2 regions of the Sporosarcina sp. FSL W7-1349 genome follow, and region 2 is predicted to be linked to the other one. Evidence: predicted binding sites of a transcription regulator. Region 2 holds the regulator's gene; the other holds the start of a gene.
The links. The regulator CtsR, encoded in region 2, represses protease genes until heat stress. The targets are predictions, from matches to a motif close to ATGGTCAATAAAGGTCAAACA.
Positions count from the first base shown of each region.

Region 1: a site for CtsR is predicted at 8,531-8,551, ahead of clpP (ATP-dependent Clp endopeptidase proteolytic subunit ClpP). Genes of this name have one in related genera too.

Region 1 is NZ_JBBOOK010000003.1:79,612-94,781, reverse strand. Features, by position in the region: gene eno (phosphopyruvate hydratase) at 1-689, opposite strand, end outside; gene gpmI (2,3-bisphosphoglycerate-independent phosphoglycerate mutase) at 705-2,225, opposite strand; gene tpiA (triose-phosphate isomerase) at 2,218-2,979, opposite strand; gene MKY41_RS19040 (phosphoglycerate kinase) at 2,994-4,178, opposite strand; gene gap (type I glyceraldehyde-3-phosphate dehydrogenase) at 4,293-5,306, opposite strand; gene MKY41_RS19030 (glutaredoxin family protein) at 5,730-5,960, opposite strand; gene MKY41_RS19025 (TPM domain-containing protein) at 6,039-6,848, opposite strand; gene MKY41_RS19020 (LemA family protein) at 6,845-7,423, opposite strand; gene clpP (ATP-dependent Clp endopeptidase proteolytic subunit ClpP) at 7,841-8,449, opposite strand; tRNA gene MKY41_RS19010 (tRNA-Arg) at 8,657-8,728, shown strand; TPP riboswitch at 8,959-9,067, shown strand; gene MKY41_RS19005 (thiamine phosphate synthase) at 9,149-9,754, shown strand; gene thiS (sulfur carrier protein ThiS) at 9,769-9,972, shown strand; gene MKY41_RS18995 (thiazole synthase) at 9,975-10,742, shown strand; gene MKY41_RS18990 (ThiF family adenylyltransferase) at 10,739-11,755, shown strand; gene MKY41_RS18985 (HPr family phosphocarrier protein) at 12,474-12,731, opposite strand; gene whiA (DNA-binding protein WhiA) at 12,852-13,799, opposite strand; gene MKY41_RS18975 (gluconeogenesis factor YvcK family protein) at 13,842-14,798, opposite strand; gene rapZ (RNase adapter RapZ) at 14,803-15,170, opposite strand, start outside.
Region 2 is NZ_JBBOOK010000002.1:604,069-619,238, forward strand. Features, by position in the region: gene gltX (glutamate--tRNA ligase) at 1-387, opposite strand, end outside; gene ispF (2-C-methyl-D-erythritol 2,4-cyclodiphosphate synthase) at 459-935, opposite strand; gene ispD (2-C-methyl-D-erythritol 4-phosphate cytidylyltransferase) at 910-1,626, opposite strand; gene MKY41_RS16975 (PIN/TRAM domain-containing protein) at 1,695-2,807, opposite strand; gene radA (DNA repair protein RadA) at 3,063-4,433, opposite strand; gene MKY41_RS16985 (ATP-dependent Clp protease ATP-binding subunit) at 4,512-6,968, opposite strand; gene MKY41_RS16990 (protein arginine kinase) at 7,194-8,282, opposite strand; gene MKY41_RS16995 (UvrB/UvrC motif-containing protein) at 8,272-8,829, opposite strand; gene MKY41_RS17000 (CtsR family transcriptional regulator) at 8,862-9,332, opposite strand; gene MKY41_RS17005 (hypothetical protein) at 9,563-9,760, opposite strand; gene MKY41_RS17010 (hypothetical protein) at 9,812-11,494, opposite strand; gene MKY41_RS17015 (hypothetical protein) at 11,626-12,327, shown strand; gene MKY41_RS17020 (hypothetical protein) at 12,649-13,071, opposite strand; gene MKY41_RS17025 (MerR family transcriptional regulator) at 13,052-13,525, opposite strand; gene bioB (biotin synthase BioB) at 13,943-14,947, opposite strand; gene MKY41_RS17035 (biotin transporter BioY) at 14,948-15,170, opposite strand, start outside.

The sequences.
Region 1 (15,170 bases), on a different contig from region 2:
GCTTTTTCGATCGCTTCCAAAATTGTGGAGAGGGCTTCTTCGTTCGAAGACAAATTCGGTGCGAATCCGCCTTCATCGCCAACCGCCGTGTTCAATCCTTTTGATTGCAATACTGCTTTCAGGCTATGGAAGATTTCTGCGCCCATGCGAAGTCCGTGGCGGAAAGATTCCGCGCCGACCGGCATGATCATGAACTCTTGGATGTCGACATTGTTATCGGCATGCTCGCCGCCGTTCAAAATATTCATCATCGGCACCGGCAATTGCTTCGCATTGACGCCGCCCAAGTATTGATACAACGGCAAGTCCAAATAATCCGCCGCTGCATGTGCAACCGCCATGGATACTCCTAGGATCGCGTTCGCGCCCAATTTTCCTTTATTCGAAGTGCCGTCGAGTTCGATCAACGCTTTGTCAATCGCCACTTGGTCCAGGACGGAATAGATGTCTTCCAGCTCGTCGGCAATGACGTCGTTCACGTGCTCGACTGCTTTTAGAACACCTTTCCCAAGATAACGGTCTTTGTCGCCATCCCGCAATTCGACCGCTTCGTATTCTCCTGTGGATGCGCCGGACGGAACGATTGCTCGTCCGAATGCGCCGCTTTCCGTGATAACTTCTACTTCTACTGTCGGATTTCCGCGTGAATCCAGTACTTCTCTAGCTTGGATCATTGTAATGATTGGCATGTCATTTATCCCCTTTTAAAATAATGGTGTACCGGTCATTTCTTCCGGTTGCTCAATATCCAATAATTTCAGCATCGTCGGCGCCAAGTCGGCCAAAATGCCTTCCCGCAACTCGATATCCGGTTTCGTCACAATGACAGGCACCGGATTGGTCGTATGCGCCGTCATCGGTGCGCCATCTTGTGTCGTCACTTCGTCCGCATTTCCGTGGTCGGCTGTCACGATGGCCGTCCCGCCTTTTGCAAGCAGCGCATCGATAATTTTGCCTAGGCATTCATCGACTGTTTCGATCGCCTTGATCGTCGGTTCCAGCATGCCGCTGTGGCCGACCATATCCGGGTTGGCGAAGTTCAAGATAATGGCATCATAACGATTGGCCGCAAGCCCATCCAGCAGTGCGTCCGTCACTTCGTAAGCGCTCATTTCCGGCTTCAAGTCATATGTCGCCACTTTTGGTGAATTAATCAAAAGCCGCTCTTCCCCTTCGAAATTATCCTCTCTGCCGCCGCTCATGAAGAACGTGACGTGCGGATATTTCTCCGTCTCCGCGATGCGCAATTGCCGCAAGCCGTTTTTCGAAAGGACTTCCCCTATTGTGTTATCGAGGTTTTCATTGTTGAATACGACGTTCGCAACTACTTCATCACTATAGTGCGTGAAACTGACGAATTTCAAGTCTTCCAATTGCTTCGTTTCAAATTCGGCAAATGCCGGATCAGTGAAGGCACGGGATAGCTGGATCGCCCGGTCCGGACGGAAATTGAAGAACATGACTGCATCCCCGCTTTCCACCTTGGCAACCGGCTCTCCCAACTCCTCGATCACGAACGGCATGACGAACTCATCATGGAGTTCCCGCTCGTACGAAGCAAGAACACCGGCCGACGGAGTCGCTGCTGTTTGGGCAACTCCATCCACGATAGCACGATACGCTTTTTCGACTCGGTCCCATCGTTTGTCCCGATCCATCGCGTAATACCGTCCAGAGATAGAAGCAAACTTGCCGACCTCCAGCTCTTTCATTATGGACTCGGTCTTTTCGATATAATCCAGTGCCGTTTGCGGGCCAACATCCCGGCCGTCAAGGAACCCATGGATATAAACTTTTTCAATGCCATTCAACTTCGCCAATCGCAGCAATGCAAAAAGATGCTCATAATGGCTATGTACGCCGCCATCAGAAAGAAGGCCCATTAAATGAAGTGCCGAGCCTCGCTCTTTGACATGTGCAATGGCATCCAGCAGCGCTTCTTTATTAAAAAAGTCAGCTTCCCGGATTGACTTGTTGATGCGCGTGAGGCTCTGGTACACGATCCGTCCTGCGCCGATATTCAAATGGCCGACCTCGGAATTCCCCATTTGTCCATCGGGAAGGCCTACTGCTTCGCCGGAAGCCGTTAGCGTCGTGTGTGGATAATTACTCCACAAAATGTCGAAGTTCGGCTTGTTCGCCTGCGCGACTGCATTACCGAAATTCTCATCACGCAACCCAAAGCCATCCAAAATGATTAACGCGACAGGTCCCGTCTTACCCATTTCCGCCGACCTCCACTAGTTTCAAAAATGATGCCGGATCCAAACTTGCCCCGCCGACCAATGCCCCATCGATATGTTCCATCGATAGCAATTCGCCGATGTTCTCCGGCTTGACGCTGCCGCCGTATTGAATACGGATTTGATCCGCGACGCTTTCTCCGTACATTTCTCGGATCGTGCTGCGGATCGTGCCGCACACTTCATTGGCGTCTTGTGCGGTTGCCGTTTTCCCCGTACCAATCGCCCAGATTGGCTCGTAGGCGATGACCGCCTTTGCAGCGGACTGCGCATCGATGCCGTCGAACGCTTTTTCCACTTGGTCTGCCACCAATTGTGCCGTCTGGCCGGCCTCGCGCTGTTCGAGTGATTCTCCGACACAAACGATCGGCGTCAATTCGTTTTCGAATGCTGCTCGGACTTTCCGATTCACGGAACTGTCGGTTTCATTAAAATACTGGCGGCGCTCCGAATGGCCAAGGATGACATAGCGCACCCCGACATTCGCCAACATCGCCGGGCTCACTTCCCCAGTGAACGCTCCCTCTTTCTCTTCGTGCATCGTCTGTGCACCGATGGCCAATGGAGAAGCCAAGGTTAATCGCGATAGTTCCTCCAAGTAGAGGGATGGCGGACAAACGACCGCTTCCACGTGATCCGATTCCGAGAGATTCCCGATCACTTCCCGAATAAAGCTTTTCGCTTCCCCACTCGTCTTATACATTTTCCAATTTCCCGCAATGATCCGTTTTCGCAAATCAGCACCTCCATTCATCGATCCTGTAATGCTACTACTCCAGGGAGTTCCTTCCCTTCCATGAATTCCAACGAAGCTCCGCCGCCCGTCGATACATGGTCCATCCGATCCGCCAAGTCGAATTTTTCGACAGCCGCTGCGGAGTCTCCACCGCCAATGATCGTATAGGCCTCTGTTTCAGCCATTGCTTCCGCTACTTGTTTCGTACCGTTTGAAAATGGCTCCATTTCAAAGACGCCCATCGGTCCATTCCAGATCGCGAACTTCGAATTCCGGATGACGTCTGCGTACAATTTCGCCGTTTCCGGTCCGATATCCAGCCCCATCCATCCTTCCGGGATCGCGTCTATTGTAACAGTTTGCGTTTTCGCTTCGTTTGAAAACGAGTCCGCCACGACCGCATCGATCGGCAAGTACAGATTGACATCTTTCTCCTTCGCTTTTTCAATGAAGGATTTGGCTAGTTCGATTTTGTCTTCTTCCACGAGCGAATTGCCTGTTTCATATCCTTGCGCTTTTGTAAATGTATAGGAAAGACCGCCTCCGATAAGGAGATTGTCTGCAATATCCAATAGATTATCGATCACGCCGATTTTATCTTTCACTTTCGCGCCGCCTACGATCGCTGTGAATGGGCGGTCCGGGTTGGATAACGCCTTGCCGAGAACGTCCAGCTCCGTTTCGAGCAGGAATCCTAGCACGCCCGGTATGTAATTTGCAATGCCTGCTGTGGAGGCATGAGCACGGTGAGCAGTCCCGAATGCATCATTGACGAATACGTCCGCCAGTTTTGCAAATTCTTTCGCAAGTGCAGGATCATTTTTCTCTTCGCCTTCATTGAACCGCACATTTTCCAACAGGACAATCTCGCCGTTTTCCATCGAAGCGATTGCTTCTTCTACTGCTGTTCCGACGGATTCCTTGAGGATCTTCACCGGTTTCCCGAGCAGTTCCGCAAGTTTATTGCCCGCTGGTGCCAGGCGCATCTCTTCGACGACTTGTCCTTTCGGCCGGCCGAGATGACTCGCCAAGATGACTTTCGCTCCGTTTTCCACCATATATTCAATCGTCGGGATTGCAGCCCGGATCCGGGTATCGTCGGTCACTTCGCCATTCTCCATCGGTACATTGAAATCGACACGGCAAAATACACGTTGCCCTTCCAGCTGCATATCTTTCATCGTCTTTTTAGACATCATGAAAAATGCCCACCTCCAAGATTAATTAAAAAGAAGGACCGGGGTATCCCCGCTCCTCTTACCCATCTACTCATTATAAGCGGTTCACGTTAGAATGGCTATGTTTATCTTCATTCACCGAATTCCTTTGCTTGCAATCAACAAAGCCAGATCGACACATCGGGCGGCGTAGGCGGATTCGTTGTCGTACCAACAGACGACTTTGATGAGATTTTCCTGCAACACCATGGTCGATAAACCGTCCACTGTCGATGAAAAGGTGTTGCCATTATAATCCTTGGAGACTAAGGGCAAATCCGTGTATGACAGGATGCCTTTCATTTCATTCTCCGCCGCTTGCTGTAAAGCGCCATTGACTTCTTCCACCGACGCATTTTTGTCCAATTCCACGACAAAGTCGACGAGCGATACATTCGACGTCGGCACTCGGACGGCCATTCCATCCAACTTCCCTTTCAGTTCAGGGAGCACCTTCGCGACCGAGGCAGCGGCACCCGTTGTCGTCGGGATGATCGATTCGGCGGCGGCCCGGGCACGGCGATAATCGGAATGGGGCAAATCCAAAATCCGCTGGTCATTCGTGTAAGAGTGGACCGTCGTCATGAAGCCGCGGCGGATGCCGAACTGTTCGTGGAGCACCTTCGCGACCGGGGCAAGACAGTTCGTTGTACAGGACGCATTGGAGACAATATCATCCTTGCCGGGATCGTACGTCTCTTCATTGACTCCTAGCACGAGGGTGGTGATATCTCCTTTCGCAGGTGCCGATAATAGAACCTTCTTCGCGCCGGCCTCCAAATGTTTGCCCAACCCTTCCCGATTGCGGAACACTCCGGTGGATTCGATGACGAGATCGACGCCGAGTTCTTTCCATGGCAGCTGGGACGGATCCCGCTCGGCGAACACGCGGATCTTCTTTCCGTTGACAATCAAAGTATCTTCATCGGACTCCACATCCGCCTCGAATATCCCGTGGACGGAATCGTATTTCAGTAAATGGGCGAGCATCGCGGCATCCGTCAAATCGTTCACCGCGACCAGTTCGATGTCCTCCCGGCGCTTCACCACTTCACGCAACACCAGACGGCCGATCCGCCCAAATCCGTTGATGGCCATTTTCAAAGTCATGCCAATCCCTCCTCACTTCTTTCTTTTATAACTACCCGTAGTTTCCTGTTCTTATGTATGAAAGTGAAGATTTGGGAGTGGAGGCATGGGTGATGTAGGGTGTTGCGCAGAGTTATGGGCGCGGGGATTAGTGGTTTGAGCGCGGGATGCGAGTTATGGGCGCCGCGGGACGGGGTTTGAGCGCGGAAACCGAGTTATGAGCGCGGCGGGACGGGGTTTGAGCGCGAAAACCGAGTTATGAGCGCATGGAACGGAATATGAGCGCAAAACCCGCGTTATGAGCGCGGGATGCGAGTTATGGGCATGGCGGAGCGGCGTTTGAGCGCACAACTCAAGTTATGGTCGCTGCGAAACGCAGTATAAGCGCGAAATCCAAGTTATAAGCGCAAAGGGGTGCAAATTAAAAACACGAGTGCAATCTCTTCATTCAAATAATCCAATAATATCCATATAGCCGATGGAGCCGTACAGGGCCACTTGCCCGTCGATTTCAATTACCGGGATCATGAGCATATACTTTTCGTGGATGGCATCGTCCTGTTCGATATCGACTTCCGTCCACGTAAAGGGGTAATCGTCTTCCGCCAATTGCAGCATCCGCTTCGCGTCCTCGCAAAGCGGGCAGCCTTCTCTCGTGTAAAATGTCAACTGCATAGGTCACACCTCGTTCGGTTTAGTTCCCCTTAGTATAATCAAAAAAAGAATGGCACGCATGCATGCCATCCTTTTGGTTTACCAGCTTCGGCCGCCTCCGCCTCCACCGCCGGAACCACCGCCGCCGAATCCGCCAAACCCTCCGCCTCCAGAGCCGCCGCCTCCGAAGAAACCACCGCCGCCTCCACCGCCGAAGGATCCTGGGAAGAAGACCGGTCCTCCGCGACTCCGGCGTCCACCGGAACCGCCCGAACCACCGCCGCCTCGTCCTCCCATGAGACTGAATACAATAATTAAAATAATGATAAGGGTAACCCACGGAAAACCACCGTCCGACGAATCATATTCACCAGCCACGGTGTTCACCGGCAAGGATGCGCCGTCCAGTCCGTACTCGGCCGCAATCTCGTTATAATATGCCTTATACGCATTGACAATTGCTTGGTCGGGCTGTTCTTCATTCAAAAAAGGAACCGCCACTTCATCCATAATCCGTGTGACTTTTCCATCCGGCAAAGCCCCTTCCAGTCCATAGCCGACCGACAGTTCGAAGTGGCGGTCGCCTGCTGAATTCTTTTGGGTCGTCACGACAAATAACGCACCGTTATTGAGCTTTTTATCCCCTAATTGGAATTCCCGCAACTTCTTCACCGCATATTCCGCGACCGGTTCGTCCCCGATGCTCGGAATCGTCAATACGGCGAGCTCCGCGGACGTCGCTTCATATAACCGGATTCCGTATTGCTCCAGTTCCGCTTCCTGTTGTGGCGATAAAATATCCGCGCCGTCTTGGATCACCGGGACATTCGCTGCGGACGCCAGTCCGGGCAAGACGGTTATACTGAGCAGACACGCCGCAAGAAAGAGGCGAATGGCCCGATGGATCACTTGTTGTCATCCCCGAAATCGACTTCCGGGGCATCTTTCGCACCCGCGTCCGCTGGATAATACTCTTTTTCATCGAATCCGAAAATGGAAGCAACCAATTTCCCCGGGAACCGTTTCACTTGCCGATTATACGACGATACGACATTATTGTAGTCCATCCGTGCGACTGTGAGCCGGTTTTCCGTTCCGGCTAACTCATCCATGAGCTGGGTAAACTGTCGATCGGCTTTTAGTTCCGGATAATTTTCCACCACAACGAGCAGTCGGCTTAAAGCACCCGATAATTCATTATCCGCCGCTACCTCTTCGTCCCGGCTATTGGCTCCGGCAAGCCGGGAGCGGGCTTCTGCAATTTCAGTCAGAACCTCACTTTCATGACTCGCATACCCTTTGACCGTATTCACCAAGTTGGGAATCAAATCGAGTCGCCGCTGCAACTGGTTATCGACTTGCGCATTCGCTTGATCCACGTCTTCCTCCAAGTTGACGAATTTGTTATAACTTGGTACGAATATGATCGCGAGCACGACCAAAATAATGACAACCGTCAAAAGCGGTCCTAGCAATTTCCTCATTTCACCACTCCTCACTACCTTATGATATTAATTTACCGCTAATCCGATGCTTTAAAACTTCTCCTCACCTACTATATACTGTCTCCCAAGTCGATAGGTTTCATTTATTTTTATCCAGCGGGAGTTCAAACTCCCGCTGAATAAAAATAAAGCCTCCGGCGGATGTCACGGTTTTTTAAGGGAAGCTTTAAGGGGAAGGCAGTCTAAGTACGCGACGTCCTAAAGGTGCCTTAATTTCTGCAAAGGACGCAGAAATACGGCAAATCGAACCTTCACTGTTCGATTCGCGACGACTGCATGACCGACATCCTGTCGGCCTCAAGCTCGAAAAAATCCGGACGCAATCACGCCGAGGCGTGATTGACTTTTGATTATTTAAAAAACCGATCTCATTGGCTGAGATCGGCTTTTTCTTTATCACTTTTCGTTGTCTGTCAGTTTCATATCGCTGCGTGTGATGATATGATCGATTAGTCCATATTCTTTGGCACGTTCGGCAGTCATGAAGTTGTCACGGTCTGTGTCGCGTGCAATTACTTCGACCGGTTGGCCTGTGCGCTCGGAAAGGATCGTGTTCAATTTTTCACGCAGGAACAAGATGCGTTTTGCGGCGATTTCGATTTCCGTCGCCTGCCCTTGAGCGCCGCCCAGTGGTTGGTGGATCATGACTTCCGCGTTCGGCAACGCATACCGTTTGCCTTTCGTTCCGGCTGTAAGAAGGAAGGATCCCATGGACGCAGCCATTCCGATACAAATCGTCTGAATGTCCGGTTTGATGAACTGCATCGTATCATAAATCGCCATTCCGGCTGTGATACTTCCTCCCGGGCTGTTAATATAGATGGACACGTCTTTTTCAGGATCTTCCGCTTCCAGGAAGAGAAGTTGCGCTACAATGGAGTTCGCCACATTATCGTCGATTGCGCTCCCCAACAGGATGATCCGATCTTTTAATAAGCGGGAATAAATATCGTAAGCTCGTTCTCCCCGGTTCGTCTGTTCAATTACTGTAGGTATTAGATTCATTCCATTTCCTCCTTCAAGTTGAATAAGTGTCGGTCTGCTGAAACCACTTGCCGTTTCAACTGTACCTTCATCATACCTAGTATGGTCAACTAAGGTCAAATATAATGCCTTATGAAAGCCATGGGAACTTTCTCAAAAAAACTGTTGCAATCTCGTCGCGGCAATTGTATAATAAGATTTGTCCGCTACGAAGAGTAGCAGTGATATGCCCTCGTGGTGCAATGGATAGCACGCAAGATTCCGGTTCTTGAAATGTGGGTTCGACTCCTGCCGAGGGCGTTTTATAGTTTTCCTTGAAAATCCACGTTGGTGGATTTTTTTTATTTCTCCCATTTTCTCCGTCCAGCTGTTTATTTCGGCATATGTATTCTAGAATCCTCTTTTCCAACCGACTTCTTTGTTAGTATAGCCTATCCTCTCTGTGCTAAACTTCCTGAAACTATTTCACCCCCTTCCCTTTTGCTGAATTTTTTGCTATTGTTAGGACGTCAACACAATTACATACACATTTTGACCATTAGGGGAATCCTTGAAAAGGACTGAGAGACGAGTGCAACTCCGATACCCTTATTACCTGAACAGGTTCGGACCTGCGGAGGGAAGTGGCTTGTTTCAGTGCATCTTTGTCCATTTAGATGATCTCTAGACCACTTATCTTTCCAGGTAGGTGGTCTTTTTGTGCATAAAGGAGGTGAAAGTTTGAAACTGATTGCGGTCACCAATGATTGCCTCCCGGATCATAGACTGGCGGAAGTCCTTCTGGCAATCCAGCCTTCTGTCGATGCAGTTATTTTACGTGAAAAATCAAAAACCGATCGGGAGATGGTCCGGCTGATCGATCATCTGGTCGAGTCCGGATTCGAGCAGCAGAAACTGATTGTCCACGGACGCGTCGATATCGCTCTTGCTTGCGGGATCGGACGGGTGCAAATACCGGGCCACGGGATTCCGCCTGCTTTGATTAAAAACAAGATACCCGAGCTTTCCCTCGGCAAGTCCGTCCATTCGTACAATGAAGCGATCTCGGCCAGTGAAGATGGCGCGGATTGGGTTCTGTACGGCCATCTGTTTGAAACCCGCTCAAAGGAAGGGCTTTCGGCTCGCGGCACTGTGGAATTGAGCAAAATCATTGCCGATCTGCCTATACCAACTTATGCAATCGGTGGAATCCAGCCTAGCCATCTTAAGGAATTGGCCCGGTTAGGCGTTGCGGGGATCGCCATCATGTCTTCTATTTTCGACAGCGACCATCCAGGGCAAGCCATCCGCAAGTATCGTCAGGAACTTGAATATGTGAGGAATTGAGGAGGCGTTCTAAATTGAAGAAGATCGATGTGAACGGGGTGGGGCGGTCGATTCCGAAAGAGGTCGGGGATGTCTATCAGCTGCTGCACCATCTCGGACTGGAAAACCGTATTTTAATTGTGGAATTGAACAGGCAGATTTTGAATAAAGAGGCGTATGATCACCCGATTCGGGACAAGGATCAGATTGAAATCATTCATTTCGTAGGAGGCGGCTAAGCATGTTGAAGATCGGAAATAAAACTTTCAAATCCCGCTTATTGCTCGGGACCGGGAAATATCCTTCATTCGAAATTCAGAAGGAAGCGGTATGTGTATCGGAGGCAGAAATTCTTACATTTGCGGTTCGACGAATGAACCTGTTTGAACCTTCGCAACCGAATTTCCTGGAACAGCTCGATTTGTCGAAGTATACGCTCCTACCGAATACCGCGGGGGCAAAAACGGCAGAGGAAGCGGTGCGCATTGCCCAGCTGGCGAAAGCCTCAGGTCTCTGCGACATGGTGAAAGTCGAAATCATCGGCTGCGATCGCTCATTACTGCCCGATCCGGTTGAAACGTTGCGGGCGACTGAAATGCTGTTGGAGGAAGGTTTCATCGTATTGCCCTACACTTCGGATGATGTCGTCCTCGCAAGACGACTAGGTGAAATGGGAGTGCATGCCATTATGCCGGGCGGCGCACCGATCGGTTCGGGGCGAGGCATCCTCAATCCATTGAATTTGTCATTCATTATCGAGCAGGCGGAGGTGCCGGTCATTATTGATGCAGGCGTCGGTTCTCCGAAGGATGCGGCATTCGCCATGGAATTGGGCGCGGATGGCGTCCTGTTGAACACGGCGGTGTCTGCCGCCCAAGACCCGGTCAAGATGGCGGAGGCGATGAAACTGGCAATCGAAGCCGGACGGTTAGGCTACGAGGCGGGACGGATGCCGGAGCGCGATTATGCCGTCGCCAGCAGTCCGATGGAAGGGCTCTTGCCAAATTGAACGGGAAATATTCGCGTCAGGAACTCTTTGCTCCGATTGGCGAAGAAGGCCAGCGCAAAATTCGGAGTGCCAAAGTGTTCGTCATGGGGGCCGGCGCGCTCGGCTCCTCCAGTGCCGAAATGCTGGTCCGGGCGGGCGTCGGCCAGCTGACCATCGTCGATCGGGACATTATCGAGTGGACGAACCTCCATCGACAACAACTTTATACCGAGCAAGATGTCATTGATCAGCTGCCGAAAGCGGTGGCCGCTGAAAAACGGTTGGCCGCCATTAATGGAGACGTGCAAATCGATGGAATCGTGGCAGACGTCACACCTGAAAATGCCGAAGACTTGATTACGGGCCATGATGTAGTCATCGATGGCACGGACAATATCGAAATCCGCCTGCTCCTCAACGATGCGGCAATGAAAGCTGGCATTCCCTATTTCATGGGTGCCTGCGTCGGAAGTTACGGACTGTCTTTCCCGATTGGCTTGGAGGATGGCCAGCCTTGTCTGCATTGCCTGCTGGACACACTGCCCTCGCAGATGATGACCTGTGATACGGTCGGCGTCATCAGCCCAGTTGTCGTTACGACCGCGGCCCGGCAAGTGGCGGATGTCTTGAAATATTTAACCGGCGCTTCATTCACGCCGAGATTGGAATCGGCTGATCTGTGGACCGGAGAGCGCTCGACGATTGATGTCCGAACATTGAAAAAGGGGGATTGTCCCAGTTGTTCGGAGCGTAGAACGTATCCTTTTCTGGACAAGAGCGCATCCGTCCGAACGGCGGTCCTCTGCGGGCGCGACACTGTCCAGCTGACCTATCCGGCGACCCGACCCTTTGAATTGCAAGCCATCGCGGAATCCATTGCAGGAACCGTCAAGGACCTGAAACGCAATCCCCATCTGGCCGTCTGCCGGTTTGACGGCCACCGGATCGTTCTATTTCGCGATGGGCGCATCCTGATTCACGGAACGAAAGATATCCCGACCGCCAAGCGGATTGTTACTTCGTTATTGGGATGACGGGCAGGTGGAGGGAGAATCCCTTCACCTGTTTTTTTAGGGAATGAGGTGAGATGGAGTGTTTGAGGTAGGTGGAGCTAAGTTATCAACGGTTGTGGCGTGTTATCAGTGCTGGACAAGGGTTATCAGCAGTTGTCATGAGTTATCAGCACTCCACCCAAGTTATCAGCAGTTGTCACGAATTATCAGCACTCCACCCAAGTTATCAGCAGTTGCCACGAGTTTTCAGCGCTCCACCAAAGTTATCAGCAGTTGCCACGAGTTTTCAGCGCTCCACCAAAGTTATCAGCAGTTGCCACGAGTTTTCAGCACTCCACGCGAATTATCAGCAGTTGTCACTAGTTATCGGCACTCCACCCAAGTTAGCAGCGGTTGTCACTAGTTATCAGCGCTCCACCCAAGTTATCAGCAGTTGTCACTAGTTATCAGCACCCCACGTAAGTTATCAGCAGTTGCCACGAGTTATCAGCACCCCACGTAAGTTATCAGCAGTTGCCACGAGTTATCAGCACTCCACCCAAGTTATCAGCAGTTGCCACGAGTTATCAGCACTCCACCCAAGTTATCAGCAGTTGCCACGAGTTATCAGCACTCCTCGCGAATTATCAGCGGTCGTCACGAATTATCAGCGCACCTCGCGGAGTATCAGCAGTTTGCCACTTTCCCAAAACAAAAACCGTTCCCTAGTAAACAACAACGGTAACGGTTTCGGTTTCTTTTAGTTTTCATTTTCCACGAGGGCGACGAGGGCATCCAATGCCTGTTCCTCATCGACTCCTTCGGCAATCAAAGTAATGGTCGTATTGCGGGAGATGGCGAGGCTCATGATCCCCATGATACTTTTCGCATTCACCTGACGTTCTTCCTTTTTCAAGAAAATGTCCGATATGTAGCGATTTGCCTCTTGCACGAATTGGGCCGCTTGCCGCGCCTGCAATCCCGTTTTCATTTTCACTTCAACTGTCCGTTCCGCCATAACTGGACCAACTCCTCTCATTTTTGACAGCTTCTCTTCCATTATACTCCGGTACCTCTTGTGACAGAGTCCGCCGGCTGACTCAAGCACCACGCCCCTGCACTACGCGTCCGGGTCGGATTATACGCTGCCAATTCCCCCGTTCCGGAGATTTTCCGCAATTTCTTCAATTTTTCGCAGCCGGTGGTTGACACCGGATTTACTCACTTTTCCGCCGGATACCAATTCGCCTAATTCTTTCAGCGTAATGTCTTGATTTTCCACACGAAGCCGGGCGATTTCTTGTAGACGGTCAGGCAACTGATCCAAACCGATCGTATTTTGAATGAACTTGATATTCTCCACTTGCCGCTGGGCCGCTCCGATCGTCTTGTTCAAATTGGCCGTCTCGCAATTGACAAGTCGATTGACACTGTTGCGCATATCCCGTACGATGCGGACGTCCTCGAATTTCATCAACGAGACATGGGCTCCTACAATGCTAAGGAAATCCGATATTTTCTCGGCTTCCTTCAAGTAGGCGATATACCCTTTTTTCCGCTCAATCGACTTTGCATTCAGATGGAATTTGTTCATTAATTTGACCAGCGACTCACTATGCTCTTTGTAAATCGACGAAATTTCAAGATGGTACGAGGAAGTCTCGGGATTATTGATCGAGCCTCCCGCCAAAAAGGCGCCTCGTAAATAGGCACGCTGGCAGCATTTCTTTTGAATCAAGGATTTCGGGATTTCATTTTCAAATTGAAACGTTCCTTTTACAATCTGCAAGTCTTCGAGCAGTGCCTTTGCCCCATCACGGACCCGGCAAATATACACATTGTTCTTTTTCAACCGCATTTTTTTCCGGACGAGCAGCTCGACTTTATAAGGATATAACCTTCTCAAATTCGTGTAAAGTCTTCTTGCAATTGCAGCGTTCTCCGTCTGGACATCCAAGCTCAGCTGCTTATTGGAAAACGACAACGCCCCGTTCATCCGAATGAAAGCGGCCACTTCCGATTTCACACAACAATCATCCGATTCAATCTGCGTCAACTCTTTCTTTGTTTCTGAAGCAAAAGACATGATGCTCCCCCCTTTCCGGCGATAATCACGTCTAATCCGATTCTATCCCGTTTTCTCTATATATTCCATTAGCCAATCGGCCACTTTCTGTGCATCGTGGAAAACACTTTCCCCCTTGACGATTGCAATATCCTTCACGACGATGTCTGGCACCAGCTTTCGCAGAGCTTCTAAATCAATTTCGACAGGCCAGGAGGCTTCCCCTTTCACTTGCTTCGAAAAATCTAAACCATTCAGCAAGACAGTATCGATAAACGGCTGTCCCGTATGGGCATATAATGCCTGCACATGCTCAGAAGCCGTATACCGATAGGTTTCGCCCGCTTGGGTGCTCAGATTGCTAATATACACCTTTTTAGCCCTCGATGACAAGACTGCATCCCGGATTGCCTGGACGAGCAATGTCGGCAAGATGCTCGTGTACAGACTTCCCGGACCGACGACGATCAAATCCGCTGCTTGGATCATCTCAAGCGTCTTGGTCAATGGCGCCACTTCCTGGGGTGATAGGTACACTTTCCTTATTTTACGGCCATACACCGGGATTTTAGACTCGCCCGTCACAATTGTGCCATCCTCCAGTTCAGCATGCAAGGTAATCCTCTGATTGGCCGCAGGAAGCACTCTTCCTTTAATATTCAGCACCCGGCTCATTTTCTCGACGGCACTGGCAAAATCCCCTGTGATATCGGTAAGCGCGGCTAACATCAAGTTTCCAAGCGAATGTCCTTTCAACCCTTCCGCCGTTTGGAAGCGGTACTGGAACATTTGCTCAATGAGCGGTTCCACATCTGAAAGCGCTGCCATCACGTTTCGGATATCCCCAGGTGGCGGAATGTCATATTGATCCAATAATCTGCCGGAGCTGCCTCCGTCATCCGCCACAGTCACGACAGCAGTCAGATCGACGGGATGGCGTTTCAGGCCGCGGAGCAATGTCGATAATCCGGTCCCGCCTCCGAATACGACAATCCTTTTCCCGATATCAGTTGGGAACATGGCGTCATCCCTTTCTCTTTTCTATATCGCGATGTGTAATGAGGGTGCGGTATTCGTTTTCGTAACGCCCGCCGAAATATTGCGCGAGGGTCACCGACCGATGCTGGCCGCCTGTACAGCCGAACGCAATGACCACTTGCGACTTCCCTTCATTCTTATATTGCGGAATTAAAAACTTGAACAGATCGGACAGCTTTTCAATTAGCATCTGGGTATCGCCCCATTTCAGGACATAGTCCGATACCTCTTTTTCCAGACCGGTTTTCGGCTTTAACTCTTGGATATAGAAAGGATTGGGCAAGAATCGCACGTCAAAGACGACGTCCGCATCGATCGGCATCCCGTGCTTGAATCCAAAGGAAATGAAGTTCA
Region 2 (15,170 bases):
AGCCGCGATGCCGGATGCCTTCTGCTTCTCCCGCTCCGCTTCCAACTCCTCCGTCGTACAGAAACATTTATACGCATGGCCGCTATCAAGCATATCCTGCGCATGTTTTGAATAAAGATCGAGTCGTTCCATCTGACGGTATGGCCCGTATGGACCGCCGACATCGACGGATTCATCGTACTCGATGCCGAGCCATTTCAAGTTATCAAGCTGTGACAATTCGCCGGCTTCGATGTTCCGCTCTGTATCGGTATCCTCGATGCGAACGATGAATTTGCCGCCATGATGGCGGGCGAATAGATAATTGAAAAGCGCCGTCCGTGCCCCGCCGATATGTAGATGTCCAGTCGGACTCGGTGCATAACGTACACGTACCTCTGTTGTCATGGATGATTCCATCTCCGTTCTCATTTATTTACTGTGCCATTTTACCACTCGGCCGCTGCCTTTGGAAGATGTCAAGATTTCACGAGCAGGATCGTTGCCATGGAAGCGATTCCCTCTTCCCGTCCCGTGAATCCCAGTTGTTCTGTCGTCGTCGCCTTCACATTAACTTGGGAGACGTCCGCTTCCAATAATTCCGCGACACGCGTCCGGATCTGTTCGATATAAGGGGACATTTTCGGCTTTTGGGCGATGATCGTGCAATCGATATTCCCCAATCGATAGCCCTTTTCCTTTACCAATTCCCAAATCTCCATCAACAACACTGCTGAATCGGCATCTTTGTAGGCCGCATCCGTATCCGGAAAATGCCTGCCGATATCACCTTCCCCAATTGCGCCAAGCGCCGCATCCGTGATCGTATGTAATAGGACATCCGCATCGGAATGGCCTGTCAATCCCTTCTCGTGAGGAATCGCGATCCCTCCGATGATCAGCGGCCGCCCTTCCGCAAATTTATGCACATCAAAGCCTTGTCCGATCCGCATCATTCAAATCCTCCTCTAGTCTTCGTTTCAATAGGATCTCGCCAAATGCGAGATCTTCCTGTGTCGTCATTTTCACATTATCATACGTACTTTCCACGAGATGGACCGGATGCCCGATCCGCTCCACGAGCATCGATTCATCCGTGCCAAGAAAGCCGTCCACTTCCGCCCGTTGCGCTGCCTCTTGCAATACTTCATAGCGGAAAGCTTGGGGCGTCTGGATGATCCAAAGCGCCTCTCGGTCGACCGTCTTTTCCACTACTCCATCGCGCGCCATCTTCATCGTATCTTTCGCTTTGACGCCCGCAATGGCCGCTCCCTGCGCAGCAGCCGTGCGGACAAGCTCCCGGATGACTTCGCGCCGGATGAAAGGTCGAGCCGCGTCATGGACGAGGACGATACCGCCCCCCTCATGCGCGCCGATGCAGGAAGCGACGCTATGTTGCCGCTCCTCGCCTCCTTCGACAAACGCTTTCACTTTCGTAATTCCGAACCGTTCAAGCATGTTGCGAATCTGTTCACGTTCCTCGGGCTTGACGGCAAGCAGGATGCCCGCACATGCAGGGTCGCTGTCAAATACCCGGAGTGTATGAATGAGGATCGGCGTCTCGCCGATCTCCAAGAAAAGTTTATTGAAGCCTGCTCCCATCCGCTTCCCGCTTCCGGCGGCAGGCAACATGACCGTATACTCCACTATCCATCTTCCTCTACTTTATCAATTACGCCTCGCTGGCTCTAGCTGAATCAAGAAAATTCCAAGCCTTAGTTCGCTCGGGCCGACTTGCCATTTTTCGGTTTGGCGAAAATCATGCGCCCTGCCGACGTCTGCAATACGCTCGTCACAACAACGTCTATCGCACTGCCGATATGGTGTTTGCCGTCTTCCACTACAATCATCGTCCCATCATCCAAGTAGGCAACACCTTGGTTATGCTCCTTGCCGTCCTTGATGACGACGACGTGCATTTCCTCTCCCGGGATGACGACCGGTTTCACCGCATTCGCCAGGTCATTGATATTCAACACCGAGACACCATGCAAATCCGCGACTTTATTCAAATTAAAATCATTTGTCACGACATAGCCGCCCATGCGTTTTGCAAGGCGGACGAGCTTCAGGTCCACTTCCGCTACATCGCTGAAATCTTCATCCGTGATCTGGACATTGGGACCTTCATCCGTTTGCAGCTTTTTCAAGACATCGAGCCCGCGTCTCCCTTTTGTCCGCTTTAATGTATCAGATGAATCTGCAATATGCTGCAGTTCCGTCAGGACAAATTGGGGGACGACGAGGATTCCTTCCAAAAAACCGGTCGTCGAAATATCCGCGATGCGTCCGTCAATAATGACGCTGGTATCCAAAATTTTGTAAGGCTTATTTTGTTGCGAAGGCGCCAAAGTATCTCCACCTTCCACTTCCTTCTTTTTCTGCCCCGCATTTCTGGCCGCATAGATCGCTTGGATGAATTCTTCCCGTTTCTTGAAACCTACTTGGAATCCAAGATAACCGAGCAGGATGGATAACAGAATTGGTGTGATGGATGCGATGACCGGAATTTCGATGTTTCCCAATCCGAAACTGACGAGAAAAGCCAAACTTAAGCCGACAATAAGACCAATTGTCCCGAAGAGCAAATCGAAAATCGGCGCCTTTAAGAGACGATCTTCCATCCATTTGATGAAATTGACAATCGGTTCGGTTAAAAAGAGATTGACGACGTAAAAAATAGCGGCCCCGAGAATAGCGGATACATACGGATTGTTGATCATCGGCTTGGAGGTGAATGAAAATAAGGTAAATAAATGCGGTAAAAATAAGACACCAAGCGTCCCGCCGATCAGCAGAAGCCCAACTTGCACTACACGTTTCAACATGTCTACGACCTCCTTTCCTGTTTAGCGAAGGATGTCGAAAAAGCCGATTCTTGCATGGAGAAAGCATTTTCCGACATCTCCGTTGCCTGTCATTATACATGTTTATCCTTTTGAAAGCTGTTTTGAACATAGGCTGGAGCCGAATTTAGCCCTATCTTCATAAGACTGCCGATCACCTTCCGAGGTTCCTAGGAAATGCGAGCCAAACTCCCGGGAAGCCATGCTCCGGCTGTCTCGCAAGCTCTATCCATCTTGTTATCCAAATGCAACCTTCAAAGCTTCGCTAATCGTATCGACACCGACCACTTGGATACCTTTCGGATAGTCCCATCCGCCGAGGTTGGAGGATGGGACGATAGCCCGCTCGAACCCTAGTTTGGCGGCTTCCACAACCCTTTGTTCAATTCGGGATACCCTACGGACTTCTCCCGTTAATCCGACTTCGCCAATGAAACAGTCGGATACCCCCACAGCAGCGTCTTTATAACTGGAGACGACGCTCATCAATACCGCTAAATCGATAGCAGGTTCATCTAGTTTTACGCCACCGGCCACTTTGATATACGCATCTTGTGCCTGCAATAGCATGCCCATCCGTTTTTCCAGTACCGCCATAAGCAAGGATACCCGGTTTTGATCGATTCCAGTGGCCATCCGCTTCGGATAATTGAAACTGGACGGAGTAACAAGCGCTTGAATTTCCACTAGGATCGGGCGCGTCCCTTCCATGGAGGCGACTACGGTCGAGCCGGCCCCACCTTGGGACCGTTCCCGCAGAAACAGTTCGGACGGGTTCAGTACTTCCTTCAGACCAGATTGCAACATCTCGAAAATGGCGATCTCATTCGTCGAGCCAAACCGGTTTTTGACACTGCGTAAAATCCGGTATGTGTGGTGACGCTCCCCTTCGAAATACAGGACGGTATCCACCATATGCTCCAACAGCCGCGGACCCGCGATCTGGCCATCCTTCGTCACGTGACCTACGAGGAAAATGGCAATCCCTTGTGTTTTTGCGATTTTCATCAATTCAGCCGTACACTCCCGGACTTGTGACACGCTGCCTGGAGCTGATGTCACTTCCGGATGATGGACGGTCTGGATCGAGTCCACGATGACGAAGCGCGGCTTGACATCCGAAATGGTTTCATGGATTTGCCCCAAGTCCGTTTCAGCGTAAATGAAAAGCTCATCTGACGCGACCCCGAGCCGCTCCGCCCGCAGCTTCGTCTGGCGGATCGATTCCTCTCCGGAAATATACAAGACGCGTTGCTTTTTATTTGAGAGAAGCGAGGACACTTGCAACAGCAAGGTTGATTTCCCAATGCCCGGGTCGCCCCCGATCAGGATCAATGAACCCGGGACGATACCGCCGCCCAGCACCCGGTTGAGTTCCCCGAGCTCCGTCTCCACCCGCGGTTCTTCCACCGTTTCGACTGCGCTGATCGGCATCGCCTTTTGCCGTATATTTTCAGAGTGCTGGAACGCCCCACGCGGTCCTTTTTGGACGATTTCCACTTCTTCATCCATCGTATTCCATTCTCCACAGCCCGGACAGCGTCCCATCCATTTCGGCGACTCATAACCGCAGGAGCGGCACATAAATTTCGTTTTCCGTTTAGCCATAAAGCTCCCCCAACGTGAAACGGACAGCCCATCCCGGCCGAAAAATTAATTCGGCGGGCGGGCTATCCGTTTCATCCTTTATTTTTCTCCAACTTCTACTGCTTCGTTTTTCTTGTTCGTCCGGACGGTGAATTCCCCGTCTTCTACGTCGATAACCACTTGGCCGCCTGTCAGGACAGTGCCTTTCAAGAGCTCTTCCGATAAGCGGTCTTCGATATGTTTCTGGATAGCACGGCGCAATGGGCGTGCTCCGTAGTCCGGATCATAGCCTTCCTCGGAGATTTTCTCTTTCGCTGCGTCTGTGACTTGCAGTTCGATCTCCTGTTCTTCAAGACGTTTGACCAGCTCGTTAGACATAAGTGAAACAATTTCGCGCAAATGTTCTTTTTCGAGTGAGTGGAAGACAATCATTTCATCCACACGGTTTAAGAACTCCGGACGGAATACTTTCTTCAATTCGTCGAGCATCGTCGATTTCATGCTCTCGTAGTCGCGGTCCGTGCCGTGCAGATTGAAGCCAACATAGCGGTTTTTCTTCAACGCTTCGGCACCGACGTTCGATGTCATGATCAGCACCGTATTGCGGAAATCTACTGTACGGCCTTTCGAATCTGTCAATCTGCCGTCTTCCAACACTTGAAGCAAGATGTTGAAGACGTCTGGGTGGGCCTTCTCGATTTCATCCAATAGGACGACTGAGTACGGTTTGCGGCGGACTTTTTCCGTCAACTGGCCGCCCTCATCGTAACCTACATATCCCGGAGGCGAACCGACGAGACGGGAGGTCGAATGCTTCTCCATGTATTCGGACATGTCAATCCGGATCATCGCATCTTCGTCTCCGAACATCGATTCAGCGAGCGCTCGCGCAAGTTCCGTTTTCCCGACCCCTGTCGGTCCAAGGAAGATGAAGGAACCGATTGGGCGTTTTGGATCCTTCAAACCAGCACGCGCCCGGCGGATCGCCCGTGAAATGGCAGTTACTGCTTCACCTTGGCCGATGACACGCTTATGGAGCAATTCTTCCATGTTCAATAATTTGGCGCTTTCCGTCGTCGCAATCTTCGAGACAGGCACTCCAGTCCACATCGCTACCACTTCGGCAATGTCGTTAACCGTCACTTCCGACTCCGTTTTGCCTTGTTTTTCTTTCCAAGCCGTTTTCGTCTTATCCAGTTCTTCTTTCATCTTCTGCTCTTTGTCGCGGAAAGAAGCCGCTTTTTCGAATTCCTGACTTTGGACGGCCGCATTCTTCTCGGAGCGGATCGCCTCCAACTTTGCCTCCAGCTCTTTCAGATTTGGAGGAGTCGTATACGAGCGAAGGCGCACTTTCGAGCCCGCTTCGTCAATCAAGTCGATCGCCTTATCCGGAAGGAAACGGTCGGAGATATAGCGATCCGACATTTTCGCCGCCGCTTCAATTGCTTCATCCGTAATTTTCACACGGTGGTGCGCTTCATAGCGATCGCGCAGACCGTAGATAATCTGGACGGTTTCCTCGACAGTCGGCTCGTCGACTTGGATCGGTTGGAAACGGCGCTCCAACGCAGCGTCTTTTTCGATATATTTTCGGTATTCATCCAACGTCGTAGCACCGATACATTGCAACTCGCCTCGGGCAAGGGACGGTTTCAGGATATTGGAAGCGTCAATCGCGCCTTCCGCTCCTCCAGCACCGATCAGCGTATGGAGCTCATCGATGAAGAGGATAATATTGCCGGCTTGGCGGATTTCCTCCATTACCTTTTTCATGCGGTCTTCGAACTCGCCGCGGTATTTCGTTCCCGCGACGACGGTACCCATATCCAGCGTCATGACACGCTTGTCACGAAGGATTTCCGGGACTTCATTGTTAATGATCTGCTGGGCCAGCCCTTCTGCGATCGCCGTTTTCCCGACGCCTGGCTCCCCGATCAAGACCGGGTTGTTTTTTGTGCGACGTGCCAGCACTTCAATAACGCGTGTGATTTCCTTGCCGCGGCCAATGACTGGATCGAGAGTGCCTTCACGCGCGATTTCAGTCAAGTCGCGAGCCAAACTATCCAAGGTCGGCGTAGCGGCAGAATTAGCGGCGCCTTGGCTGCCGCCGGAGCTGTCGTTGCTGCCGAGCAATTGCAAGACTTGTTGACGAGCTTTGTTGAGGCTGACCCCTGCGTTGTTCAATACCCGTGCGGCCACGCCTTCCCCTTCACGTATCAACGCAAGTAGAATATGCTCTGTGCCGATGTACGAATGGCCCAACTTGCGGGATTCATCCACAGATAGTTCAATTACCTTTTTAGCGCGCGGTGTGTAATGGACGATCGGGCCGACGTCTTTGGAGCCGGTGCCGACCAATTTTTCTACGCCTTGTTCAATGGTTTCGAAACTAACATCGATCGCTTCCAGCGCTTTTGCTGCGATGCCGCCGCCTTCCCGGATCAATCCGAGCAGGATATGCTCCGTGCCGATCGATTCATGTTTCATGCGAATGGCTTCTTCTTGCGCAAGCTGCAATACCTTTTGTGCACGTTGTGTAAATCGGTTGAACATCATATTCATTCCTCTCCTATCTATATATGATCCTATTCCATCCACTTCAGCAAAAGCCGAAGGAGTGAAGGTAAAACGCGTTCATACTAGCATTTCGGGTTGAATTAAAGATAGCCTGTTTCAGTGTATTCATAGGGACCGGAATGAAAACCGCTATCCATCAAATTGACTTTGACTATCTTTGACTTAGATTATACCTGCTGTGGAACCGTTACGCAAAATAGATGCTCAACTATCCGCGTTTCCTTCCGAAGAAGCTTTTGCATTTTGGACATCCAGCCTTTCCCGGAATAACTGGGCCCGAAGGATATCGCGTTCTTCCTCTGAAAGATCAGTTCCAGCGTATTGTTGCAGGAAGCCCGGCTGCATGAAAATCATAAGTTCATTCAGAATGGACATGTCGACGTCCTCAATGATGCCGAGATCGATGCCAAGACGGACATCCGACAAGCAGCGCGCCGCTTCACCCGAGGGCAGGAGCCGCGCATAGAGAAGCGTGCCGAGCGATCGGTACAAGCGATTCTCCAAGGCAATCCGCGATTTGGAAAGGAGCAGTTCCCGGGATTTCCGTTCATGGGCAATCAGACGATCGGTTATATTACCAAGATCTGTTATGATTTCTTGTTCAGTCTTGCCTAAAGTCGTCTGATTCGATACTTGATAAATATTACCCAGCGCCTCGCTCCCTTCTCCGTAACTGCCGCGCACGACCATGCCGAGCCGGGCAATCGAAGGGATGATCCGGTCAATCTGCTTCGTGATAGTAAGCGCGGGCAAGTGCATCATGACCGAAGCACGCATTCCCGTTCCCGTGTTAGAAGGGCAGCTCGTCAAATAGCCGAACTCCTCGTCAAACGCGTATGGCAGCACCTTCTCTAGCTGATCGTCCACTTGGTCCGCTTGTTCATAGGCCGCTTCCAGTTGAAGCCCGGGGTAAATGCACTGGATCCGGATATGATCCTCTTCATTCACCATGACACTGACAGTTTCGTCCTCCGATAGGATGACCGCGCCGTTCCGTTCCGGATTTGCAAGTTGCGGACTGATCAAATGCTTTTCCACGAGGACTTGCCGTTCCATGGCGGGTAAATCTGCCATCTTCATATAGGTGTACCCTTTTTGGCTCGAATCAAGCAAGGCTGCCGAGATTTCTTTATCAACCTGCATGGCCGCCTCTTCCGAAAATGCGATCGGGAACCGGTACCCCGTCAAGTTTCTAGCGAGCCGGATCCGTGTCGATAGGACAATATCGGAATGTTCTCCATGAGTAGTCATCCACCCTGTCACGGATTGCTGCATGAATCGTTCAATTGACATCGCTCTCTTCACCTCCCGCCTGAAGCCGCAATTTCAATGCGTTCGCTTCATCACGCAAAATGGCTGCCTCTTCAAAACGCTCCGCTTCAACTGCTTCCCGCATTTTCACTCGAATTTCTTCTATTTTCTTTTTCACCGCGTAGATTTCATTGAAGGAGACTGGAATTTTGCCGACGTGCTTCGTATGACCGTTATGAAGCTTCCCGAAAATACGCGGCAGCCTTTCCCGGAAGGTCGCATAGCACGTTGCGCATCCAAACTTCCCGATGTCCAGGAACTTCTGGAATGTCAGCCCACAGTTCGGACATTCCGGCCCCCGCATCATCTCCCCTCTCGTCTGAGGCTGGCTTTGGAACGAATCTGGCCCGCCAAACCATTGCGAAAGGAATTGTTGGATCGATAACGGCTCCTGGTTCGGATCAAACTGAAGGGATTGGGAATGGAATGCACATTTCTCACATAATTGGCGTTCCATCGACCCTCCCATACTTTCCTGGGTCAAGATGACGGAAGCCGGACGTTCTTTGCAATTTTCACATATCATCATATGGAGCACCCACCTCGTTCTAATATTGACGTTCAGTCCATCTGCTCATACAGGAGTGTCAGGAGCATCGCCTGTAAAATTCGGGCGCGCATCGTATCGCGCTCGGGTAATGGTTGTTTAATGGTCGCCCGGTCCACTGCGGCAAGAATGATCCGCGCTTCCCGTTCCGATACGACGTCTTCTTCCACGAGTCGGTGGACAACATCTTCGGCCATCGTGTAAGAGGCGCCACCCTGGATTCCTTCCAAAATATGTTCAATCAGTTCTTTATGCGAATTGGCCTGGACCCGGATAATGCGGATATACCCTCCGCCTCCGCGTTTGGACTCGACAATATACCCGCGTTCCGCCGTAAATCGTGTTTTAATGACGTAGTTGATTTGTGAGGGGACGCACTGGAATTTTTCCGCGACTTCGCTGCGTTTAATCTCAATGGCACTCTTCTCTTCCTCTTCGATTATCGCCTTTAAATACCCTTCAATAATGTCAGAAATGTTTCGCATATCCTCACCTCTTTCTTCCTCAGGTCAGAATCCGTTGACTTTGACTATCTTTGACTTAATTGTACACGAATAAACCCTTTTATTGCAATTGATATGCAACGCGGACGGAATCGGTTTAGACTACAGCCAGCCGGGTAAAGTGAAAATCTAGAATTTTTTATGACTCTAACGTTCGAAACAAAAAGCTCCAGATTCACCAATACCCATAGAGGAGATCTTTTACACATGAATTAAACACCTATTTCGCCGCTGGAAGAAATGAAGTTCAAGGATAAACTGATAAGAAGATGGAAAGAGAAAAGACCGCTATACATATCAGGATGGGATATTTTTTGATGTTCAATACGAACCGATTGACCGGATAATATAAAAAGCAGCTGGCGAAAATCATTCTGCCAGCTGCTTTTTTCGCAGTTCTGTTTATTCAACGTCGATCCCCCAGACCAAGGCCAGGAAGCGATTTTCATAAAACAGGCATCTTATTCGATCGACGTATTGATTAATTCCTTCACCGGCAGGAACAACTCGCCAGTTTCCAAATACGTCAGCACCAATCGGTCACCCTCCTGGACATATACTGCCAGCGGTGCCGCCTCCGTCGAAATGATAAAGTTCCGACCGTCATCCGCCAAAATGGATACGAGAGTGAATTCGCCGACACGCTCTTTGAACACGCGTTTCACAGTTACCGCCGCTTTGGCCTCTTCCGCATTCGAACTTCCGTCCACCGTGCTGCCACCCCGCTGCAAAGCCGTTTTGTACAATCTTAGCGCCTCGTTAGGTGAGTTGCCGTACACCGATATTTCGGGATTTGCTGCGGAAACGATGAAGTAGTTCTGCAGGAAGCCGTTGGAGTCCAACACCGGCGTCAGCCAGCTCGCTTCTCCGTAAAAGTTGTACAATACCGGCATTTCGCCCGTCCACTTCTTCTCAATGAATTTCTTCTCGATGATCTGCAACGTCCCTTGCGAATCCATATAGGACTCTTCCAGATTCCCCGTATAATAAACTGCCTCCCCGGTCTGGCCATCCGTGAGCGCATAGCCGAGCATTGAATCCACCCCTTCTTTCGGGCTTGTGAAATCCGTAAAGTAATACATATGCCCCGTCTCGTCGAACACCGGGCTGACATTCGATTCCGTCCCTTCATCCGAAGGCAGTTTCACGTCCTTCTTCCCGACAACCGAATTCCAGAAGCCATGGACGTACTTTCCGAAGTAGCTGTTCTGCAAGCTGACCGCTTCCGGGGAAACCGCCCCGTCAATGAATTCCGGCACATCCGACAGGGCGTACTTCTTCGTCTCACCTGTCGCCGGGTCCGCCATCACGATCCCTTTCACGTCAAACCCATTCCGGGCTGTAATAAAATCCCCGTACGTCCGGATATAATGCGGTTTCCCTTCCTCGTCAATCTCCAGTTGGACATCCCCGTAGAAGATCAAGTCCGGGTAATCCATCCGAATATGGCGTTCCACTTGTTTGTGGAAGAAGGAGGACGGGGTATAGGCCATTTCCGATTTGACAAATTTCGGATTATCCGCCGAATCGGTCGCGCTCATCGTGAAATAACCCGGTGTCGTCTTCCCGTTCAGCCATTTGAAAAAGCCCGAAAATTCGACAGGCGCGATGTAGACGAAGTCGCCGTTCACTTTCTGGATCTGCAAATGCCCGAGCTCATAATAGCTCGTGTTCGGCACTTGGCCGAATGCCTTTTTCATTTTATTCCGCGCGAATTTCGGCGGAACGCTTGCGGGGGTCTTCGTCTCATCAAATGCTTGGATCTCCACTTGCTGGTCCATCTCCACCGCCTTGTATTTCTGGTTGGCATTGAACAGCGGCGCGCTAAGCATATACACTCCAAGGATTAGCGTGCCAAGGAACAGAACACCTTTCAAGAAGCGCTCCTTGCCAGTCGCTGCCAAGGTTCCCAATAGAGCCGCCACTACAAGTACAATCCAAAGGGATGTCCAATTCCTGTCCATGTTGGTGATGTAATAGAATGCGAAGATAGCGAGCGCTGCAACAATCACCAAGCCAGCCGACGCTTGCCATTTATTGAAATGAAGCCGTGTGTCTTTCTCCTTTGCCGCTGACGTTAAAGGTACAACGATCAACATCGCTAGAATTCCTGCAACAATCGAAAAAATAAGCAAATTGATCATATGAAACACTCTTTTCCGTATTAAGATTTGGTTATCTATTATACGATGGAAAGACCGGAACGTTTCATCGGATTGTTGAAACTTTTCAAATGGGCAGGTCGTAAGAAAGAAAAGCGGAAAGGGGAACTGGCATGGGAAGGAATTTATATGACGAAACGATTGCCACGGGGAAGATGAAGCCGAAGTGGTTCTTTTATTTAATCATCATCGCGATCTTTTTAGGATCGGGGCTCTACGCGACAGGCTATGCCACTTATTCATTTCTCGTCATGGGCGAATGGTGGATGGTTCTTCTATTCGGCAGCTTTTTCGCTTTATTCCTTGGAATTGCCTTCAAGATTTACCGTCTGACGCAAAATAAAAAGCCGACGAAGATCATTGCGGTGGCAGAGGAGGAAGCGTACACCATTTACGCCATCAATGAATGGACCGAAGAGGAGAAGGTGACAAAAATCCACTACGGGACCATGGATCGGATACTGATCGGCGTTTGGACAAATCGCGGATTCAAAGGCCGAAAAAGCGATTACGTCGGAGCCCGGCTCATCATTCGCCACCCTGACGCGGACGGAGAAATGATCTATACTTCTTCTGTTGTTTTCGACGAAGAGGTCCTGACCGGGTGGAATGAACGGATCCAAGAGTTCGCCATCCCCGCGTCCATTACGTCCCTCATCATTTCGGAAGTGCTGCCGGAACAATTCGACACGCTCTTCCAAACAATCGACGCCCAGCCTTTTGATGGCAGCTTCTCAGTCAAAGAGTTTTTTGAGAGACAGGATCAGCTTGTCATGTGGCATGCGGATAGGGACCCTCTTTCAGATAGAATATAAGTAAAAAGCACAGATTGAACTCTGCGCTTTTTATTGTCTGGGCTAGATATTCGTTCATCCACAGTCTGTGCCGATAGCGAAACTGGATGACTTGTAAGCAACCCAAGGGCAGGCGCAATCAAGGTCAAGTGAAATACAACGAATAACCCCAATTCCGATACATCGCTATGCAAAAATGACGCCTGATAATTGTAGATTAACAAAGCTGTGTATTTTTACTATAAAAATACCCTTTAGACAAAGCATATCCAAAGGGTAAAGTACCATATCCATCGTGACTTTATGTTACAGAAATTTTCGAACACTTCTGTCACTGTAGCGCTAACCAGTGGGCTGTCTTTTCTTCATAGTGGTGCCCAGTATGATCAAGGTAACATAGATTACGATGGCAATTGAATCTATAAACGTATTCCTGAGTGCTGAAACTTCAAGTAGTGCCGTTATGCCAAGAATGACCATCAATCGGACGATTAGGATGGCCACGATCATCCATGCAGCAAAATGGACCTTCGATCGCTCACTTTGAAATGACATGAATATGAATGCGATGCCGAAGACCAGATTTTCCGCCGTTATAATGTGCCAAACATACGTAAATACCGTCCGGGTATCTATCGGCATGGCTCCAAAGTCGAGCGTCGGCAGCACAACGGATTGCCCGTTCCATGCATGCGTGACGGCAAACAGCACCGCAAGAATGCCTGCAATCAGATAATAAAAATTCCTAACCTTGATGTTGATCACAACCCTCCTCAAATATTTTTGGTTCAACCTCTCGGATATCCTTGTAAAGTTCACGGACGAATTCTGCCAACCTTTGATCGCTTTCGTTATTAAAATCTCTTAACGTTTCAGCTGCTATATCGAGTAGCTGAATGACCTTTTCCAGATGCTTAATCTTCTTGCGCGTTGCTGCGTTCTTGGCATCAAGAAACGCAGCAACCTCTTCGCAGTATACGGAATCCATGCTTTCCATCTTGTGGAAACCAAATTTCCCTTTGATTTCGTCAAGAGAAAAGTCCGCATACCGCATAATCTGAACATTCATCAAGTCTATGAGGTCCTCCTTCGAATACCTGCGGTACCGATTGTCTTTCCGAGACGGCGAAATAATCCCGATCCGGTCATAATACCGAAGTGTATCCTTAGACATCCCAAGTATCTGCGAAGCCTCTTGTATAGAATAAAGTTTTTCCATGAATCCAGAATAACATTTGAGTTGACTCCAGTGTCAATTCATTTTTTTGAATTCCTTTTTAAATCAAAATATTATGCCCGGTGCATTTTTCGATTAAACGCTACCTCGCCCCTCTCCCATATTCGGTCGAGCTTCTTCCATTTCCGCAAGTGGACGTTTTATCATTTCTTTTAATGTCTGTTTGGTATCGGTTGGTTAACCTGTTTCAATCGTCTCTGGGTTTTGTGCTTTTTTTGATTTGGGAAATACCGCTTGAAATGGCGATCCTACGGTTTTCAAACGTGAATGAAGATTATTTGAAAGAAATCAAAGGCATATAAATCCCGACACCGGATTTTGAATTAATGCGGGATCAGCACTGCAAATGGCGCCGTATACGAAAAAGGACTCCCTCGATCAGGAAGTCCCTTCGTTTAATCAAACCGAAACAGGTTCTCTATTCAATGGTTCCAAGTCCACTTCAAAGCCAAGATCTTCGAGCATTTGGCGATCGCGGTCGCTTTCTTGCCCTTCTGTCGTCAAATAATCCCCGATGAAAATCGAATTCGCCGCGTAGAGTCCCAGCGGTTGCAAGCTGCGCAAGTTTACTTCGCGGCCTCCGGAAATCCGGATTTCCTTCGAAGGATTGATGAAGCGGAACAGACTTAATACTTTCAAGCAATAGCGCGGGTTTAATTCATCCGTCCCGCCGAGCGGTGTCCCCTCCACTGCATGGAGGAAATTCACCGGGATTGAATCGGCGTCGAGCGCATGAAGGCTGCGTGCCATCGAAACAACGTCTTCTTTCGTTTCGCGCATCCCGACGATGACACCCGAGCAAGGGGAGATGCCCGCGTTTTTTGCCAGGCCGACCGTATTTACCCGATCATCGTATGTATGCGAAGTCGTGATGTTCTCATGATGATTGGCGGATGTGTTCAAATTGTGATTGTATCGGTCGACGCCAGCTTCTTTCAGCCGTACCGCCTGCTCCGGCTTTAGGATGCCGAGGCATGCGCAGATCGTCATGTCTTGATGTCTTGACTTGATTTCCTTTACGGAATCAATGACAATTTCCAATTCGCTGTTAACCGGCCCGCGTCCGCTCGCCACGATGCAGTATGTGCCCGCGTTGACTGCAGCTGCGCGCTCGGCGCCCGCCACGATCTCTTCCTGTTTCATCATGGCGTATTTCTCAACAGGTGCCTTGGACACGATGGACTGCGCACAATAGCCGCAGTTTTCCGGGCAGAGACCGGATTTCGTATTGATGATCATGTTCAGCTTCACTTTATTCCCGAAGTGATGTTTGCGAATTTGGTACGCTCCGTGCAGAAGCGGCAATAAATCCTCATCTGGACTGTCTAGGATGGCCAGCGCCTCTTCGTCCGTCAATTGGTAGCCCTTCAGCACTTGTTCGGCCAACTTGTTATAATCCCTCATTTATCCATGCCTCACTTTCAATATCTTATACATGCGATGACCGAAAATCCCAGCCAAAACCGCAAGCAAGATGTCTTTTGGCAGCGGCGGCATCATCCAAATCCAAGCTACTTTATACGTAAACGCATCTGGGGCCGCTGCCCAGAACTTATACGCAAAATACAACCAGTTCGTGCCTAGGACGTAGTTGACCACCATCGCGGCAAGAGCAGCTACGATGTAC